DNA from 3 places in the Desulfotomaculum sp. genome. Region 1 is predicted to be linked to each of the others. Evidence: riboswitches for the same ligand, from Rfam matches in the RefSeq annotation. Region 1 holds a riboswitch; each other region holds the start of a gene.
What was found. Region 1 has a riboswitch for S-adenosylmethionine ahead of AC1U9Z_RS04690 (methionine ABC transporter ATP-binding protein). Riboswitches for the same ligand answer to the same signal wherever they lie in the genome.
Positions count from the first base shown of each region.

Region 1 (5,919 bases):
ATTTATCGCCCTGCGGAGGATGTCTATGATTTCTGATGCTTTATCCCATGTCTGCCTATCCGGTGTGGCAGCGGGACTAATGACAGGAATTCACCCGATCTTAAGTGCATCGCTTTTTGCAGTTGGCGGCGGGCTATTGCTGGAAATGTTACGCAAGCTATACCGTGGTTATTCGGAAATTTCCATTGCCATTACTCTTTCCACCGGGGTAGCTCTGGGTGCCATCCTTTTAGATTTAGGCAAAGGCTATAGTGCCAATTTTATGAGCTATCTCTTTGGCAGTATTGTGGCCATCAGCGTGGATGACTTAAAAATCGTCTCCCTGCTGGGTATTGCCATTTTACTCTTAGTTCACCTCTTAAAGAAGGAATTATTCGCCATTTCCTTTGATGAGGATCATGCCAGGGTCAGTGGTATTCCGGTGGATGCCATCAACACTTGTTTTACCATTATGACTGCTATCACCATCGCCTTAGCCATCCGAGTAGTGGGTATTCTATTGGTATCTTCACTGATGATATTGCCGGTGGCCACAGCCATGCGTTTGGCCAGCAGTTTCCGTGGTGCTATGCTATTATCCATTTTGTTCGGTGAAACAGCTATCTTTATTGGTGTCTTTGCCTCCTTTTACATGAATCTGGCACCAGGAGGTGCCATTGTCATGACCTCTGTCATTCTGTTGGTAAGTAGTCTGGTTTACCAACAGCTCAACCGTAAAATGGCAATATATAAAGGAATTGTATCTTAAAAACCGAGGTCTCGGACCTCGGTTCTTCTATTGGGGTGCTTATAAATTACATCCTATCTGTAAATAATATGCTATATTATCTGGAGAAAATTGGAGGGGTAAAATGGAATTTCTACAAACGTGGATTAATCCTATTTATGCTATTGTACTATGGGTATTGGTTTTTGTTTTAATTAAACCACAAAGAATTAAAGAATTATTACCCATCGGCATCATAGCCGCAGCTATATTATTCATGGTTGAATATGTTTTAATTTCACTTGGCCTAATCCAGTTTAACAAAGGTTGGGTATTAGTTGCCGGGGTCCCTTTATTAAATCCCCTTTGGGGTGCAGCGGCAGGAATACTCGTAATAAGTTATATGAAAGATGACTTTAGTAAAAAAATCCCAATATTATTATTTTTTACTATCATTGCAGAAATTGCTTCTTATGTCGCCATTAAAGTTGGTAACCTTTCCTTTTTAGGAAACTACAGCATACTCTATGATTTCCTGCTTAATTTTGTGGTTCTGTTAATTTTAACCCAAATCTGTGAGGGTTTATATGGCAAACGAATATATAAGCACATTTAATAAGAAGGGGAGTGTCACTGACAACTACTGAAAAATAGCTAGGCGACACTCCCTTTGAAAGTTAATCCCTGCAGACTTTAAGGGACCGTTATAATACTAACCAAACATTGTAAATCTAAAACATTAAGCCATAAAGTTTGCGAATAATCCGATGGGCAAAAAAATTCTCTGCCGAAGCAGAGCAATTCATTGCGTAGATTATGTGAACTATATTTTTGCCCGAAATACAGAATTTATTCCTGAATTAATCATTCTTGGAAGTAAGTTATAAACAGTTTTTCAGTAATAATAACACGTTATCCACAGAGTTACCCACATTTATCATGGTTATCCACAGTAATCACAGGATTTTATAAATGATCAATGGCATCCTCCACTATTTTTCGATTGTCAAACAAACGCATCAGCCTTTTTATGTCTTGCTCGTAACGGATGATATCTTCTATCTCTTTTAATAGTTCTTCCATATCTTCTTTGGTAAACAGGGGTATTAAACCTTTTAATTCCTTAGGGTCCATATCGGGGGAAAGCATCTCTCTCACTTCCTTATTTAAAGGTATGACAAAATATTCAAAGACCCCAGGAAAAGTTCCCGAAAGAAACAAGTTCTTCCTTTCACTTGATTTTTTCAAAATAAATAAAAACGGCCGGAAAACGGCCGTTTTTATTTATACATAGGTAACCCCAACACTATTATCCGGAGGTGGTTTCACCGTTTTACGGTCCGTCGAATACTTGGGAACTTGCTTATGTTTTCCATTATCCCGGGACTTTAGTCTGCGGCTCATAGCAACCCCTCCTTTAAATTTAATCATTATTATTTTCCTTCTTTATAAGAAGAATCATGCAAGTTTGTGGACGGTAATTTTTTCTGAGGTGTAAAAGTTTTTCCAAGTTGCCTATAAATAATCATTGACAAATTTAAAGACATAGCATAAAATCATCATTAGTCAATTTAATAATATATTCTTCTTATCCAGAGAGGCTGAGGGACTGGCCCTGAGACGCCCGGCAACCTTCTTAGAAATTTCTTGAGAAAGGTGCTAATTCCTGCAGAAGAACATTCTTCTGAAAGATAAGGAGGGGGCATAGGTATATTATGGCCTCTTCTGGTCTGCCCAGAAGGGGCCTCATTTATTTAGAAACGGGCACACTAAACTCAGCAATCAAGGAAGGTTGATATCATTGATAGAAATTAAAGACCTAACCAAGATTTATCATTCCAGTGCCGGAGATGTTAAGGCCCTGGACAGTGTAAGTTTGAGAGTTCGCAAGGGCGAAATTTACGGTATCATTGGTTTCAGTGGTGCCGGTAAAAGTACCCTGATACGCTGCGTTAATATGTTGGAAAAGCCTACTTCCGGCAGTATTAAAGTAAATGGTCAGGAAATGACCAAATTAAGTGAAGCAGGACTAAGGGCCAGTCGCCAAAAGATTGGTATGATCTTCCAACACTTTAATCTATTGTCATCACGAACAGTCCATGAAAATGTCTCCTTCCCTTTAGAGATAAGCGGTGTGGACAAAGAAACAAGCCAAGAAAAGGTTACCAAATTATTGGAGTTGGTAGGCCTAACGGATAAAGCCAATGCCTACCCCAGCCAACTATCCGGTGGGCAGAAACAACGGGTGGGCATCGCCCGGGCCCTAGCCAATGACCCCATTGTACTGCTGTGTGATGAAGCTACCTCGGCCCTGGACCCTGCTACAACCAGCTCAATTCTAGAGCTGTTAAAGGATATTAACCGCAAACTGGATCTAACAATTCTGATGATTACCCATGAAATGAAGGTTATTTCAGAAATTTGCGATTCCGTGGCGGTCATTGAAAAAGGGAAAATCATTGAAGCCGGCTTGGTCATTGATGTCTTCACCCAGCCCCAACACCCAACCACCCGACGTTTTGTCCAAACTATCATTAATACCGATGTACCAGACAAAGTTAAGGAACGCCTACTAGAAAAGGGTGAAGGGCAAATCATACGAGTTTCTTTCATTGGTGATACCACCGATGAACCAGTGATTTCAACTCTGGTCAAACAATTTGATGTAGATGTTAACATCCTTTACGGTAATATTGATCAAATTCAAGATACAGCCTTTGGTATGTTAATTATTGAGTGTATGGGTTCCCATATAAGTTGCCAAAAGGCAGTGACATATTTGCAGAAACAGGGTTTAAGAATTGAGGTGTTAAAGGATGTCTAATGAAGTTCTCTCCCACCTGTCTAATTTATCACCTGAAATCATTAAAGCTACCTGGGATACCTTATATATGACAATTGTATCTGTGGTCTTTGCCTCCGTTCTAGGCATCCCCCTTGGTGTGATTTTAGTTATTACCGACAAGGGTCACATAAAAGAAAATTTGACACTTAATAGGGTTTTAGGATCCATCGTGAACATCTTTCGCTCCTATCCCTTCATTATTTTATTACTGGCCCTGGGTCCCTTTACCAAATTTGTGGTGGGCACCACCATCGGAACCACCGCGGCCATTGTACCCCTCACCGTTGCCGCCGCTCCCTTTGTGGCTAGAATGGTGGAAACTTCTTTAAAGGAAGTAAACTGGGGGGTGGTCGAGGCTTCTCTGGCAATGGGGGCCAGCACCTGGCAAATTATTCGCAAGGTACTGCTTCCTGAGGCCCTGCCTGGTATTATTTTAGGTACGACTATTACGGCCATTGCCGTGGTTGGTTACTCTGCCATGGCCGGTGTCGTGGGAGGAGGTGGCCTAGGGGATCTGGCCATACGTTACGGCTACATGCGGTTTGATTCAGTAGTAATGGTAACCACCGTGGTCATTCTAGTTATTATGGTTCAAATCATGCAAACCCTTGGCAATATACTTGCCGAAAAATTTAACAAAAACTAAGGAGGAGTTTCCGTGAAAAAGAAGTTTGCGTTACTGTTAACTTGCCTGCTATCTCTCAGCCTGCTGCTGGTTGGCTGCGGCGGCGAAAAGGAACAACCACAAGCTGCTAATGATGATAAAGAAGCGAAGGTATTAAAGGTTGGCGCTACCCCGGTACCCCATGCTGAAATATTAAAAATAGTGAAACCTATTTTAGAGAAGGATGGCATCCAACTGGAAATCGTGGAATTTAACGATTATGTACAACCCAACCTGGCCCTTAATGACAAGCTGCTGGATGCTAACTACTTCCAGCACCTACCTTACCTTGAAGAATTCAACAACCAAAAGAGTATGGAATTAAGCTATACTGCCAAAATTCACTTTGAACCAATGGGTCTTTTCTCCAAGAAAATTACCGCCGTCAGCGAATTTAAAGAAGGCGACAAAATTGGTATTCCCAACGACCCCACCAACGGTGGTAGAGCCCTGGCTGTTTTAGAAGAGGCTGGTCTGCTGAAACTTAAGGAAGGCGTTGGCATCAGTGCCACAGTACGGGATATCGTAGAGAAGAAAGTAGAAGTTATTGAATTAGAAGCTGCTCAACTCCCCCGTTCCGTCGATGATCTAGCTGGTGCAGTAATTAACGGTAACTTTGCCGTCCAAGCCAACTTTGTTCCCACCGATGCCATGGTGGCCGAAGATGCTCAATCTGAAGCCGCTGACACCTATGGCAACATTTTAGCCATCCGCAAAGGGGACGAAAACCGTGAAGAAATCAAAAAACTGACCGAAGCTTTAAAGAGCCCAGAAGTTAAGAAATTTATCGAAGACACCTACAAAGGTGCCGTTGTAGCAACATTTTAATCCATAACCGCAAGTCCCCCGGAAAACTCCGGGGGACTTTGCTTTTAGCCTTTAGCTGTTACCCGGTTAGCTATCTTACCCTGAAAATAGCCGTGGGCCATGGGCTTTGCCGCCTTTCAATGTTAGATACAGCTAATAGCTGACGGCTGATGGCTAGGAATGAGACATTTCTTTGTACAGCTTATGAATGGAGCTGCTTTCAATGCGGGAGATGAAGGAACGTGAAATGGCTAGCTGCTGGCCTACCTCCCGTTGGGTATATTCCTGACCGCCATCTAGGCCGTATCTTAATTTTATGACTGCCTGTTCCCTGGGAGATAGTTTTTGCAGGGCCTTTTCCAGTCTTTCCACTTCCAAACTGGTTTCTACCACCTCATCCACCGGGGTATCTTCGTTCATCAGGGTATCTTGCAATTCCAAAAGTCCCCCATCTTTATCATAATCCAGAGGTTCTGAAATGGAGATGGTATTTCTCATGGTCTTTTGTTTGCGCAGCACCATCAGCATCTCATTTTGAATACAAACCCCGGCATAGGTTGAAAACTTTCTGGCTTTGGTCATGTCAAAGGTATCTACTCCCTTAATTAAACCAATTACACCAATTTGAAAGAGGTCTTGTTTTTCCACACCATTGTCTTTTAACTTATTGGCAATCTTAGCAACTAATCTTAGGTTCCGTTCTATTAATACCGTTTTAGCCAATTTATCCCCTTTGGCTAATCTTAATAACCATTCCCTCTCTTCCTCGGGGGATAAGGGATCTGGCAAACTGCCGGATGAAATATAGGAAACCAAAATTGCAATGCCATTTAAAACCGAAAGGGCTATTAAGGTAATGATACCTGCGGTCACTTAGCATCCCTCCGTAACAAAAAT
Region 1 is NZ_CEVWQM010000005.1:158,650-164,568, reverse strand. Features, by position in the region: gene AC1U9Z_RS04705 (metal ABC transporter permease) at 1-748, shown strand, start outside; gene AC1U9Z_RS04700 (hypothetical protein) at 852-1,322, shown strand; gene AC1U9Z_RS04695 (hypothetical protein) at 1,673-1,855, opposite strand; SAM riboswitch class I at 2,292-2,404, shown strand; gene AC1U9Z_RS04690 (methionine ABC transporter ATP-binding protein) at 2,508-3,530, shown strand; gene AC1U9Z_RS04685 (methionine ABC transporter permease) at 3,523-4,197, shown strand; gene AC1U9Z_RS04680 (MetQ/NlpA family ABC transporter substrate-binding protein) at 4,210-5,043, shown strand; gene sigK (RNA polymerase sporulation sigma factor SigK) at 5,197-5,895, opposite strand.

Region 2 (5,919 bases), on a different contig from region 1:
TTTGGTTGCAGTATTGATTATTTGCTGGGGCTTAGCAATGACTACAGAAGCGATATTTCCGTTAGTTCAACTTTCCCCACCTTACCAGAGGACATGCAGTCCTTTGTGTCAGACAGGAATAATCATAAACTGATTAAGTTAATCCAAACCATTAAAGCCGAAGGTTATTCTAACGAGGTCATTGAAGAATGGCTACTCTCTTTGAGCAACACTCTTAATTTAATCAAGAGTTCCTATCAACTTGATAAAGTTCCAGCGACTGACGATAAGTTGTTGGTGCAAGAAATGAAAGAAAAATACAAGAAATAATTACGAAGACTGGCCTATTAATCAAAAAAGCACTTCATCCTGTGGGAAGTGCTTTTTTGACGTGCTTTGTGGGGATTCGATCTTTGAGGTGGTCTGGGGGTCTGACCCCCTCAAAAAAAGAAAAGCACCTCATCCAAAGAGATGAAGTGCTTTTTCGACATTTTTTACCGGGGTCTTACTGGGGTTTGACCCCTGCTTCTGCCCGTAAAATCTCAGCCTTATCGGTCCGCTCCCAGGGGAGGTCGAGATCCGGACGGCCGAAGTGGCCGTAGGCGGCGGTTTGTTTGTAAATGGGGCGACGCAGGTCCAGGGACTTGATGATGCCAGCGGGACGCAGGTCGAAGTTTTTGTTGATTAGGTCGCTAATAACCTCGTCGCTGACTGCACCGGTACCAAAGGTTTGCACCCTCACGGAAACTGGGCGGGCTACGCCGATGGCGTAGGCCAGTTGTACTTCGCATCTCTTAGCAAGACCAGCGGCCACTACGTTTTTGGCCACGTAACGGGCAGCATAGGCTGCGGAGCGGTCCACCTTGGTGGGATCTTTGCCGGAGAAGGCGCCGCCGCCGTGACGGGCCCGGCCGCCGTAGGTATCCACAATAATTTTACGCCCGGTGAGACCGGCGTCGCCGTGGGGTCCGCCGATGACGAAGCGGCCGGTGGGGTTGATCAAGAAACGAGTTTTCTCATCAACTAATTCGGCCGGCAGTACAGGTAGGGCTACTTTTTCTATCATATCCTGCCGAATGGTTTCCAGTTTAACTTCTGGATGGTGTTGGGTGGAAATGACTATTGTGTCAATCCGGGCAGGTTTGTCGTCTTCGTATTCCACTGTAACCTGGGTTTTACCATCGGGACGTAAATAGTCCAGCAGACCAGACTTACGAACCTCTGCCAAACGACGGGCTATGGTATGGGCCAGGGAGATGGGCAGGGGCATTAATTCTGGTGTTTCATCGGTGGCATAACCAAACATCATGCCTTGGTCACCGGCACCAATGGCCTCAATTTCTGCCTCGCTTATTTCACCTGTTTTAGCTTCCAGGGCCTTGTCTACACCCATGGCAATATCCGGGGATTGTTCATCGATAGCCGTTAGCACTGCACAGGTGTCCCCATCAAAACCGTATTTAGCACGGGTATAGCCAATTTCTAAGACCGTCTCCCGCACAACTTTGGGGATATCTACATAGCACTGGCAGGATATTTCTCCTCCCACCAGTACGAGTCCGGTAGTGACAAAGGTTTCACAGGCTACCCGGGCCAGCGGATCTCTGGCCAGAATAGAGTCTAAGATAGCATCCGAAATTTGGTCGGCCACTTTATCTGGATGGCCTTCAGTTACGGATTCAGAAGTAAAAAGTTTTCTGCTCAATGGAATACCTCCCTCTATAACTTTTCCCGCTCCCATCAAAAATAAACAAACCCCTCCGGAACGGAGAGGTTATATTTTCCCAGCCTTCCTCAATCACCTCATCTGTCAGGAATAAACTTCCCGCAGGACTTGGCACCTTACGTGAGGTTGCCGGGTTTCATCGGGCCAGTCCCTCCACCTCTCTTGATGAGCACGAACATTAGCAAAATTGCCAGATTAATTTTAGCAAAGCAGACACATTGTGTCAAATAAAATCTATTAAACTTAGTGTTATCCTAAGAGATAACGCAAAATGACATAGGTGATGGTTTAAAACCTAAAGCCCATTGCCGCCATTTTCGGTATGAGAACTATCCATGGGCTGTAACTCCACCAGCACCGTGTCAACACCAAATTTTTTAACTTGGTTCCAGGGAATTACCATATCCCGCCCAGACCTTACCAGACCAAAATAGCGTCGGGGAGCCTCCAGCACAATGGCCACTACACTGCCTGTTTCCGGGTCTATATGCAGGTCCTTCACCGGACCCAGTTTAGCTCCATCGTTTAAGTTAACAATATCTTTAGCAGATAGCTGGGTTGCTTTAATCATAGCTAGCACCTCCTAGCCCTATGCTATGCGCTAACAGATGCATTGGTGCGTCAACTTAATCCCGGGAGGTGCGTAATTTGCTAAGAAATTTTCCCGCATAGCGGGTGATCATCTTGGCCTCATCCATACGCAATAGGAAAACCGCCAATACAAAGACCAGTAGGGCCGCCGCAATGCTGGCTCCCACTTGAACCGCCAAACCCAATGTGCCATAGGCAGCAAAGACACCAGCCCCGGTGGCATTTACACCCCAAGCCACAGCCGCCATGGCCGTGGTGGCTAAGGCAGTTTGCCAGAGAAAAGTTAGGGCACTGGCATTCCACAGGCCGGGAATCCTTTTATTAAGAAACCAAGTCAACATCACGGTGTTAATTAGGGAAGCAATGGAATTGGCCAGGGCCAAACCGCCGTGCTTCAAGGGACCAATCAGCAAGAGACTAAAGGCCAGGTTTATTGCCACGGTGACAGCCATTAATTTAACCGGTGTTCTTGTATCCTGCTGGGCGTAAAAGGCCCTGGTTAAGATAATGTTGGCTGCCTGTCCAACCAGCCCGATGCCATAGAAAAACAGGGCCATGGCTGTCATTTCGGTGGCCCTGGGGCCAAATTGACCGTGTTCAAAGAGCAGTTTAATTACCGGGGTGGCCAGTACCATCAGGCCCACACCGGCAGGTAAGGCAAAGAGGATTACCATGCGAATGGCCCGCAGCACGGTTTCCGCCAGTTCCTGCTGTTTACCCTGGGCTGCCAAGGTGGTAATGGTTGGATAAAAGGCGGTACCAATGGCCAGGACAAAAAAGGTAATGGGCATTAGAATAATGCGGTTGGCGTAGTTTAAGGCTGAAATACTGCCTTCTGCCAGGCCTGAGGCCAAGACCCGGTCAATGATCAGGTAAATCTGATTGAGTGAGGTTCCGATGGCCACCGGCATAACCAGATAGAGAACCTTCTTGACGCCGGGATGATGACGATCCAAGGTAAAGCGGAACGTAAAACCAACTTTTTTCAGCTTGGGCACCTGCATCAATGCCGCCAGCACAAAACCCAAGACCGTTCCGGCGGCCAAGCCATCAATACCATAAATACCACCCAGGGTCAGGGCAGAAATGATAATGGTCAAGTTGGTCACGCTAACACTAAGGGCAGGGATGCCAAAAACCTGATTGGCATTGAGCAGCCCTTGGAAGACGGTGGATAGGCCATAAAATACCAGAATCGGCAACATAATTACCGTTAGGCGGCTGGCTAAACTGGCGGTTTCTGCGCTTAGGCCAGGGGCGGTCAATTTAACCAATAGGGGGGCCGCAAAGATGCCGCCAACGGTAACGATGGTGAAGATAATTATGACCATGGTAATTACTGTGTTAAAGAGTCGCCAAGCCTCTTCCCTTTGACCTTTGGCAACATATTCGCTAAATACCGGTACCACAACGGTGGCCAATGCTCCAATGACAATGGCGAAAACCGCATTGGGAATATTGTAAGCCACCACGTAGGCATCGGTAACATTGGTGGCACCAAACATATAAGCTATGACCTGCTCCCGCACAAATCCTAAAATCCGTGAGAGTAGGTTTATGACCGCCACCACCAGGGTGGCCCGGGCAATCATCTTTCCAGTGGACAAAATACAAAACCTCCCGCGTCATAAATACAACAAGAGTAGTATATTCTACTTCCCCTCCCCATATCCTGCAGTCTTCGACAAACAGGGGAATAAAAAAGAGGTGTCGCTCGCTACCGAAAAGTAGTATTGCGACACTCCCCTGTTCAAGATCCTTCGCTATCACTCAGGATGAAACATTGTTTGTGGTGCCATGGCCCCTGACCGCCCCCCAGGGATACCCTAAGCCAAAAAAGCTGACGGCCGATGGCTGATGGCTATTTATTATTTGCTTTATAATTGATCAACCGCACCATAACCGTGGCGGCTTCGGCTCTGGTAGTAAGGGCTTTGGGGGCGAATTTACTGCCATCCTGTCCCCGCATAAGGCCCTCTTGAACAATGATGGAGACAGAATTTTTAGCCCAGGGGGAGACGGAGGTGACATCTGTAAACTGTGCTAAAAAAGTATCTCCGCTGGGTAAGGGCTTATTGTTGTTAAAACGCATGGCCCTTACCAGCATGGCCGCCATTTGCTCTCTGGTGATGGGGTCGTTGGGACCGAATCGCTCAGTACTGTAGCCTGCCACGAGGCCCATCTGCACAGCGGCCCCCACTGCATCGGCACACCAGTAGTTAAGTGGAATGTCTTTAAACTTAACTCCCCCGGCACTTTCCGTCAAACCTAAGGCCCGCACCAACATGACGGTAAATTGACCTCTGGTCACAGTTTCATTGGGTCCAAAGGTGTCGGGGGTTAAACCCCGTACCACATGGCGGGCGGCCATAATTTCGATATCGTTTCTGGCCCAATGCTTCGCTATGTCGTTAAAAACTCGGCTGGCTTCTAGGATGGCAAAGGACCCTAAGCGGTTGGTACTAAAAACTGCCTGTCCTGTATCCGGATTGTAGTCGGTACTGATAAATTCCCAATAACGCAGCATTTCATTAAATCGGTACGATCCCAGCTTGTTGATATCCAGACCAGCGGTGGAGCCAATGGGTGACGTAATGGTTATCTTAATCGGGTTTATGGAATTACTGATGGTTAGTTGGTTACCATCGGGCCACACAATGGTTGTACGAATATCCACTAGTTTCCCCACCGCCCTTAAATACATATGGGCATCCTGGGCAGGCAGGGACTGTTCTCCCACAGACCACAAGGATACTTTGATCTGCAATTGGGCTCCTCTTTGATCATTGATCAACCTTTTAAATTCTGTAAAGGGTATTTCCACCGTCAGACCAGGAAATTTCATTTCCACCGGTCGGCCATTTTCAACAAGGTCTGCGGCCAGCCCAGCTCCAAAGGCCAGAATCAGTGGCTTGTCCTTGACACCATCACCAATAGGTGCCGTTAGGGTCACCTTGCCGGTATTTTTGGATATCAGTATGGCAGTTTTGACTTCTTGATCCGAAAGAGGTGCTGCCAAATAAGGTGAATCCTTGGGCAATTCCTTTATGTCAATCCGCCATATTTTACCATTGATTGGATTGATGGTCAGCTGGACCTCGGCCTCCAGGGGTAGTTCTGCCCATTGAATTTCATGTTCCCCCACATAGATTTTAGCTTCGTCGTAGAGATTCCAACGGGTACCGTCAAGGATAACCAGTTGATTATTTCCTTCTTTGGACTGAACTTTACTGGTCAGAGTGGCATAGACCGCATCGATATGGCTAACCTGACCTTCTCCATTATAGGTTAAGTAGCATTCCGCCCCCGGTGGGATTTCCTCGGGTTTGACATTTTTTTGTTCATCACTGCTCACCAATCTTATACTGGTTTGGGAACTTACGGTTATGCTTTCGCCATCGGTAAAGCTTAACTGCTTGTCTTTAACTTCTTTTAAGGTGCCCTGGGAGGGCAAGGTGCCGTATACCAAGGCAAAGGGTTGTGGACCTTTAGAAACATCTTGTGCTGTGACTTCCAGTGTATAGATCGCACCCTTTTGGGTTTGGTCAATAATAACCTCTTCGGTATTATTTAATCGATCACCATTGATATAGCCGTTGCCCCAGTATATTTCCTTGCCGTCC
Region 2 is NZ_CEVWQM010000026.1:20,852-26,770, reverse strand. Features, by position in the region: gene AC1U9Z_RS14300 (helix-turn-helix domain-containing protein) at 1-309, shown strand, start outside; gene metK (methionine adenosyltransferase) at 485-1,684, opposite strand; SAM riboswitch class I at 1,780-1,877, opposite strand; gene AC1U9Z_RS14290 (YlmC/YmxH family sporulation protein) at 2,001-2,276, opposite strand; gene murJ (murein biosynthesis integral membrane protein MurJ) at 2,332-3,903, opposite strand; gene AC1U9Z_RS14280 (S8 family serine peptidase) at 4,158-5,919, opposite strand, start outside.
Region 2: it holds a riboswitch for S-adenosylmethionine, as region 1 does, so the genes downstream of both, metK (methionine adenosyltransferase) here and AC1U9Z_RS04690 (methionine ABC transporter ATP-binding protein) in region 1, are expected to answer to the same signal.

Region 3 (5,919 bases), on a different contig from region 1:
GATATAACATCCGCCCCGTAGAGATATTGGCCGTTCCTTAGAGAGGCCACAGCCAGTCTTTTACCACTAAAGAGATCATATAAATAGCTAACCATCGTAGTGGTTCCTATATCCACGGCCAGTCCCAGCGGCGGATCGTCCCATTCAAACTTTTCTACAAAAACCCCTGCACGGTGCTTTAGCTCACCGTTTTTTTCTACCACAAAGGCAGGATCGGTAGGTATCCCCTGGGCGTGGCCTTCTGCCAAAATCACCAGTTCCCCAGAGGCTGGCACTTCCACTGTGCCAGCCTGATCAATAGGAGTTTGACAGGCTAAAACCCACTGCCCCTCCGTGTCAGAGGGCAATACCTTGACCAGGCATTTACCACAGCGGCCCGTACCCCCACAGGGGGCAGCCAGATCAATGCCGAGCAGTCTGGCTGCATCAAATACGGTTGTGCCCGGTGATACCTCAATTGATTTCCCCATTGGCTGAAAAACAATTTCTATTTTATCCAAGGCAAACCCTCTTTTGAAGTTAACATACCAATTTTTTAACCATATTTACTGCTTCCACCGCATCAACGGCATAACCATCGGCCCCGATTTCCTGGGCATATTGTTCCGTAACCGCAGCCCCACCCACCATTACTTTGCACCGTAGCCCCTGTTCTTTCACTTGCTTAATTATTTCAGGCATATTCACCATGGTGGTGGTCATTAAGGCACTTAAACCAATAATCTCAGCATTTTTTTCTGCTGCCACCCGGACAATCTCCTCATTGGGTACATTTTTGCCCAGGTCTATGACATCAAAACCATGGTTAGACAGCATTACCGAGACAATATTTTTGCCGATGTCGTGGATATCTCCCTTAACCGTTGCCATCACCACTGTGCCTGCTTTTTTAGAGGGCCCCTTGGCCAATTCCGGACGTAAATGTTCAAAGCTTTTGGTCATGGTCTCACCGGCCATCATTAACTGCGGCAAAAAGTAAATACCTAGCCCATATCTTCGTCCCACTTCCTCGATCCCAGGCACTAAGGCTTTATCCAACAATTCCATTGGCGATAGCCCTGTGGCCAAGGCTTCATCAATGTATGTCACAACATTATCTTTGTCCCCGGAAAGCACTGCCTGGTATAAAACTTCCAAGGGAGTAGTGGCCAACTTCTCTTGGGGCTTTGCCACTTGAGGACCGTTCGCTGCCTGTTGCTCCCTGGCAATGTACTTCTCAGCCCTGACATCCCGGGCCAGCAGCACGGCAGAGGCCCTCAGGGTTTCCATCATACGTTCATCCTGGGGATTTAGGATGGCTGCATCCAAGCCGGCATATAAGGCCATGGCAAAGAATGCCGTATTGATCAAGCCGCGGTTTGGCAGGCCAAAGGAAACATTGCTGACCCCCAAACTAGTGGTTACTCCCAGTTCCTTCTTTACCCGTCTAATGGCTTCGAGGGTTTGCGGTACTCCTTCCGGTTGGGCACTGACAGTTAACACCAGACAATCCAGCATCAAATCCTGTCTGGGAATACCCCACTCTTCGGTTTTTTGCACCAGCTTTCGCGCCACCTCCAGCCTACCCTGGACTGTGGCTGGAATACCTTGCTCATCCAGAGTTAAACCAATCAGGGCCGCCCCATAGCGTTTGGCCAGGGGTAGGATTGTTTCGATGCTACTTTCTTCACCATTGACAGAATTGATAATCGCCTTGCCGTGGTACAGTTTTAAAGCCTGTTCGATTACCTGAGGGTCTGTACTATCGATACATAGGGGAGCTTCTACCAAAACCTGAATGGCCTGAATGGCTCGCTCCATGGCCGAAATCTGGTCTACCCCGCCCACTCCAACGTTAACGTCTAAAATTTCCGCCCCGGCTTGTACCTGAGCCAAAGCATCCCGTCTGGTAATTTCCGTTTTCCCTGCACGAATTTCTTCTTGCAAAGCCTTTTTGCCGGTGGGGTTGAGACGCTCCCCGATGGCTACGGGTATACCCTGGGGATCAATGGTCACGGTTTTAACCCGGCTGGCTACCCTTAAACCAAAGGTTTTACTCCGGGGTTTTCTTTTAAGTTTCTTTACCCGGCCATAAATTGCCTGGATATGCTCGGGGGTGGTGCCACAGCAACCGCCCAGAATAGAGGCCCCATAGGTGACAAAACGCTCGGCATACTGGGCCATGGTCTCTGGTGTCTCCCGAAAAACGGTTTTACCATCCATAATTTCCGGCATACCGGCATTTGGTGAAACCAAGATCGGCAGGTTCGTACTTTCTGTAAGGGTCTGAACCACCTTTTCCAATTGACGGGGTCCCACTGAACAATTGACCCCAATGGCAGCAACACCAAGTCTTTCAGCCACCACTGCGGCGGTTTCCGGGTCGGTACCGGTAAAGGTGCGACCCGTTTCATCAAAGGTAAAGCTAGCCACCACTGGTACATTGCCGGCATCTGCAGCAGCAATGAGGGCTGCACGCATTTCTCCGATGTCGCCAAAGGTTTCAAAGAGGATTAAATCAACACCTGCCTCCACCATTGCCAGGCATTGTTCATAAAATTGCTCATAGGCTTGATCAAAGGTCATGGTACCCAGTGGTTGCAAAAACTTACCCAGGGGTCCCACTGAACCGGCTACCATTGCTCCGTATGGCCTGGCCGCCTCTTTCGCGATGATAACGGCCTGCCGGTTAATTTCTTTGACCTGATCAGCCAGGTTATAGTCCGCCAATTTTAATCCGATGGCCCCAAAGGTGTTGGTCGTTATGATGTCTGCCCCTGCTTCTAGATACAGTTTATGAATTTCCTTAATAATCTCGGGCTGGCTGAGGTTCCATTCCTCTGGACACCAACCCCCGGGAAGTCCCCTCTGTTGCAACAATGTACCCATGGCACCATCAATGATTAAAACTTCTTTTTGAACTCTTTCTCTAAAGGACAAATTCTTCTCTCCTTCCATTCCAGCAACGATATAGACAATCAGCCTTCTGACACAGGTCACATTTCCCACGTATTTTAGGCGGCTCTGGCACCCAACCAATAAAAAAACATAGGGATTTTGAGGGTTTCATCTGGCAAAACTCATTGCAAGCTATATTTATCTGCCACGCTTCAGCCAATTGAAGCACTGCCGGCAAATACTCCAGCGGCATGTCTTGATAACCAGGGCCTAGCTTGGCCGTGGCATATAATCCCCTTACTCTCATCTGGCGGGCTGCCAGGCCAATTACTTGCTCTGACAGTTCTTCCACCGCCACAGTTCCCACTGCATCCAGGATAACTCCCTTGGTTGTTTCGCCCTTATTAAATAACCGTGTCACTTCTTGTTCGATAGCTTCCCCAACTGTTACTGCCACCACGCTTACAGCACTAATTTTTCTTAATGCAGCATCTCCAAGCACAAGGTCAGGCATCGAGCCAATGGCAACCCCCTGCTGCTCTAGATAAAAGGGTACTTGATTAATTGCCGCCGTAGGTGTGGCTAAAACTTTCCCGGCTTGAATAACCGCTTCAATCTGCCTAAGCAATTCCGGCCAATGGTCCGTTGAATTTTTTATGCCCAGGTAACGAAGTACCTTGGCTGGTGGAATCTTTAAAGCTATTTGTGGCAGCAGCATATAATCCTCCAATAATTACCATAATAAAAAAACACCCAATAAGGGCGTTATGGGTGATCGAAATCCCGTCGCACACCTTATCTTTCAAGAAACAAAAGTCCCTGCAGGAGTTGGCACCGCCGCCATAAATGGCCGGTTGCCGGGTTTCATAGGGCCAGTCCCTCCACCACTCTTGATAAGTGCAAAATTTTTATTTTATTATTGTAATGTACAATAGGTTTAGCTTTTTCGTCAAGATATTAATTAGATAAAATTTGCCGCAGACTCCCCTGCCACATAGCCAGTGCTAAAGGCCACCTGCATATTAAAACCACCCGTCTGTGCATCCACATCCAGAACTTCTCCGGCAAAAAACAGACCTTTCATCAGCTTGGATTCCATTGTCCGGGGATTTATTTCATTTACTTTAATTCCTCCGGCAGTTATTGTGGCCTCTTGAATGGGTCTGGTACCGGTTATATGAATTGGCAAACCCTTCAATAAAGCAGTCAGATTGCTTATCTCGTGGTGGCTTACCCTATTTGAAGGACGCTCTAAGGGAATATCAACCAACCGTAGGATCACTTTGGTCAACCTCTCTGGTATGCTTTCGGCTAAACTATTTTTTATGGAACGCTTGCCGGCTTGGTCAAGGTTTTTTGTTAGTTTTTGTTCTAGGTCACCCAAGGGGTAGCCGGGGAACAAATCTATTTTTCCTTGGATTAAGGCCTGGCTATCCTTCTGACAGGCCAGTGCCACTGGTCTGCTTACCCGCAGAGCACCGGGACCCGAAAGACCCCAGTGGGTTACAATAACATCGCCAACCTCCGCTGCCATTGTTTTTCCTTTTTGATTGTAAAGGGTGATGGTTACGTCCTTTAAAGAAAGTCCCTGCACCTCTCGGTTGAGTATCCAGGGGTCGTTACAGGTAATGGAAACAGCCGCAGGCAACAATGGGGTCACTGAATGCCCCACCTGCCGGGCCAGCTTGTAACCATCCCCGGTGCTGCCAGTGGCAGGATAAGAAAGCCCGCCGGTGGCTACCACCACTGCTTTAGCAGTTACGACCTGGTCATTTATTTTGACACCCTGACAGGTTTGATCCGCCACCAAAAGAGAACTTACCTTAACGGCATAACTTATTTTCACACCAATTTGCTTTAGGTACCCAGTAAGTGCCTGAACCACATCGGCGGCCCGGTCACTAACCGGAAAAACCCGCCCTCTTTCTTCTACTTTCGTCTTAATCCCTAGGGTGCGTAAAAAACTTCTTAAATCTTCGCCTGAAAATCGGTGTAAGGCACCATAGACAAATTTACCATTGCCCGGAATATTGACAATCATTTCATTAATATCAGCACAATTGGTTAGGTTGCAACGTCCCCCGCCAGTAATGAGCATTTTTCTGCCCAGGGATTCATTTTTCTCCAGCAGCAGCACCCGTGCCCCCAGCATAGCTGCCCGGGCTGCCGCCATCATGCCAGCGGGGCCTCCCCCAACCACTAAAACATCCCATTTCAAATAAATCGACTCCCGTTTGGTGATTATGCCTTACTTGTTATATTTTAACTCAAGTAGGGGCTAAAGCATACTCATACTGGAAAGATCCTTCGCTAGCTCAGAATGACAAAACGGCTGGCTGAAGGCTGAAAAAGCAGCCCCTTGGCAGGGCTGCCATTTACCATATATGCAAAATTAAACATTAAATCTAAAATTAATAATATCTCCATCCTGTACGGTATATTCTTTACCTTCCAAGCGGAGGACGCCCTTTTCTTTGGCTTTGGCCATGGAACCAGTGGCCGACAGGTCTGCAAAGGCAATAACCTCAGCGCGGATAAAGCCGCGTTCAATATCGGAGTGAATCTTTCCTGCCGCTCTTTTGGCATCTGTGCTGCGCCTGATTGTCCAGGCCCGCACCTCATCCTCCCCAGCAGTTAGGAAGGAAATTAAACCTAAATATTCATAGGCTGCCTGAGCCAAACGATCGATACCCAATTCCTTGATACCCAGGTCTTCCATAAATAGTTCCCGGTCCTCGTCTGGCAATTGGCTGATTTCCATTTCTATACGGCCACATATCTCTATGACAGCAATGCCCTTTTCTGCAGCGTATTTTTCCACATTGGCCTTACCCGGGTAGCTTCCTTCCCTAAACTGGTCTTCATCAATGTTGATTACCAGCATCATGGGTTTCTCAGTCAAAAAGGCATAGTTTTTCAGAGTTGCTTTTTCTTCATCGGTTAAACCCAATTGGCTAATGGGACTTTCATCCTCCAAAGCCTGCAAACATTTCTTTAAGACTTCTAATTCAAAGGCGTTTTCCTTGGTAATCTTTTTACCCG
Region 3 is NZ_CEVWQM010000025.1:3,480-9,398, forward strand. Features, by position in the region: gene AC1U9Z_RS13905 (ASKHA domain-containing protein) at 1-500, opposite strand, end outside; gene AC1U9Z_RS13910 (homocysteine S-methyltransferase family protein) at 520-2,919, opposite strand; gene AC1U9Z_RS13915 (Vitamin B12 dependent methionine synthase activation subunit) at 2,909-3,595, opposite strand; SAM riboswitch class I at 3,670-3,777, opposite strand; gene AC1U9Z_RS13920 (BaiN/RdsA family NAD(P)/FAD-dependent oxidoreductase) at 3,839-5,095, opposite strand; gene ychF (redox-regulated ATPase YchF) at 5,270-5,919, opposite strand, start outside.
Region 3: it holds a riboswitch for S-adenosylmethionine, as region 1 does, so the genes downstream of both, AC1U9Z_RS13915 (Vitamin B12 dependent methionine synthase activation subunit) here and AC1U9Z_RS04690 (methionine ABC transporter ATP-binding protein) in region 1, are expected to answer to the same signal.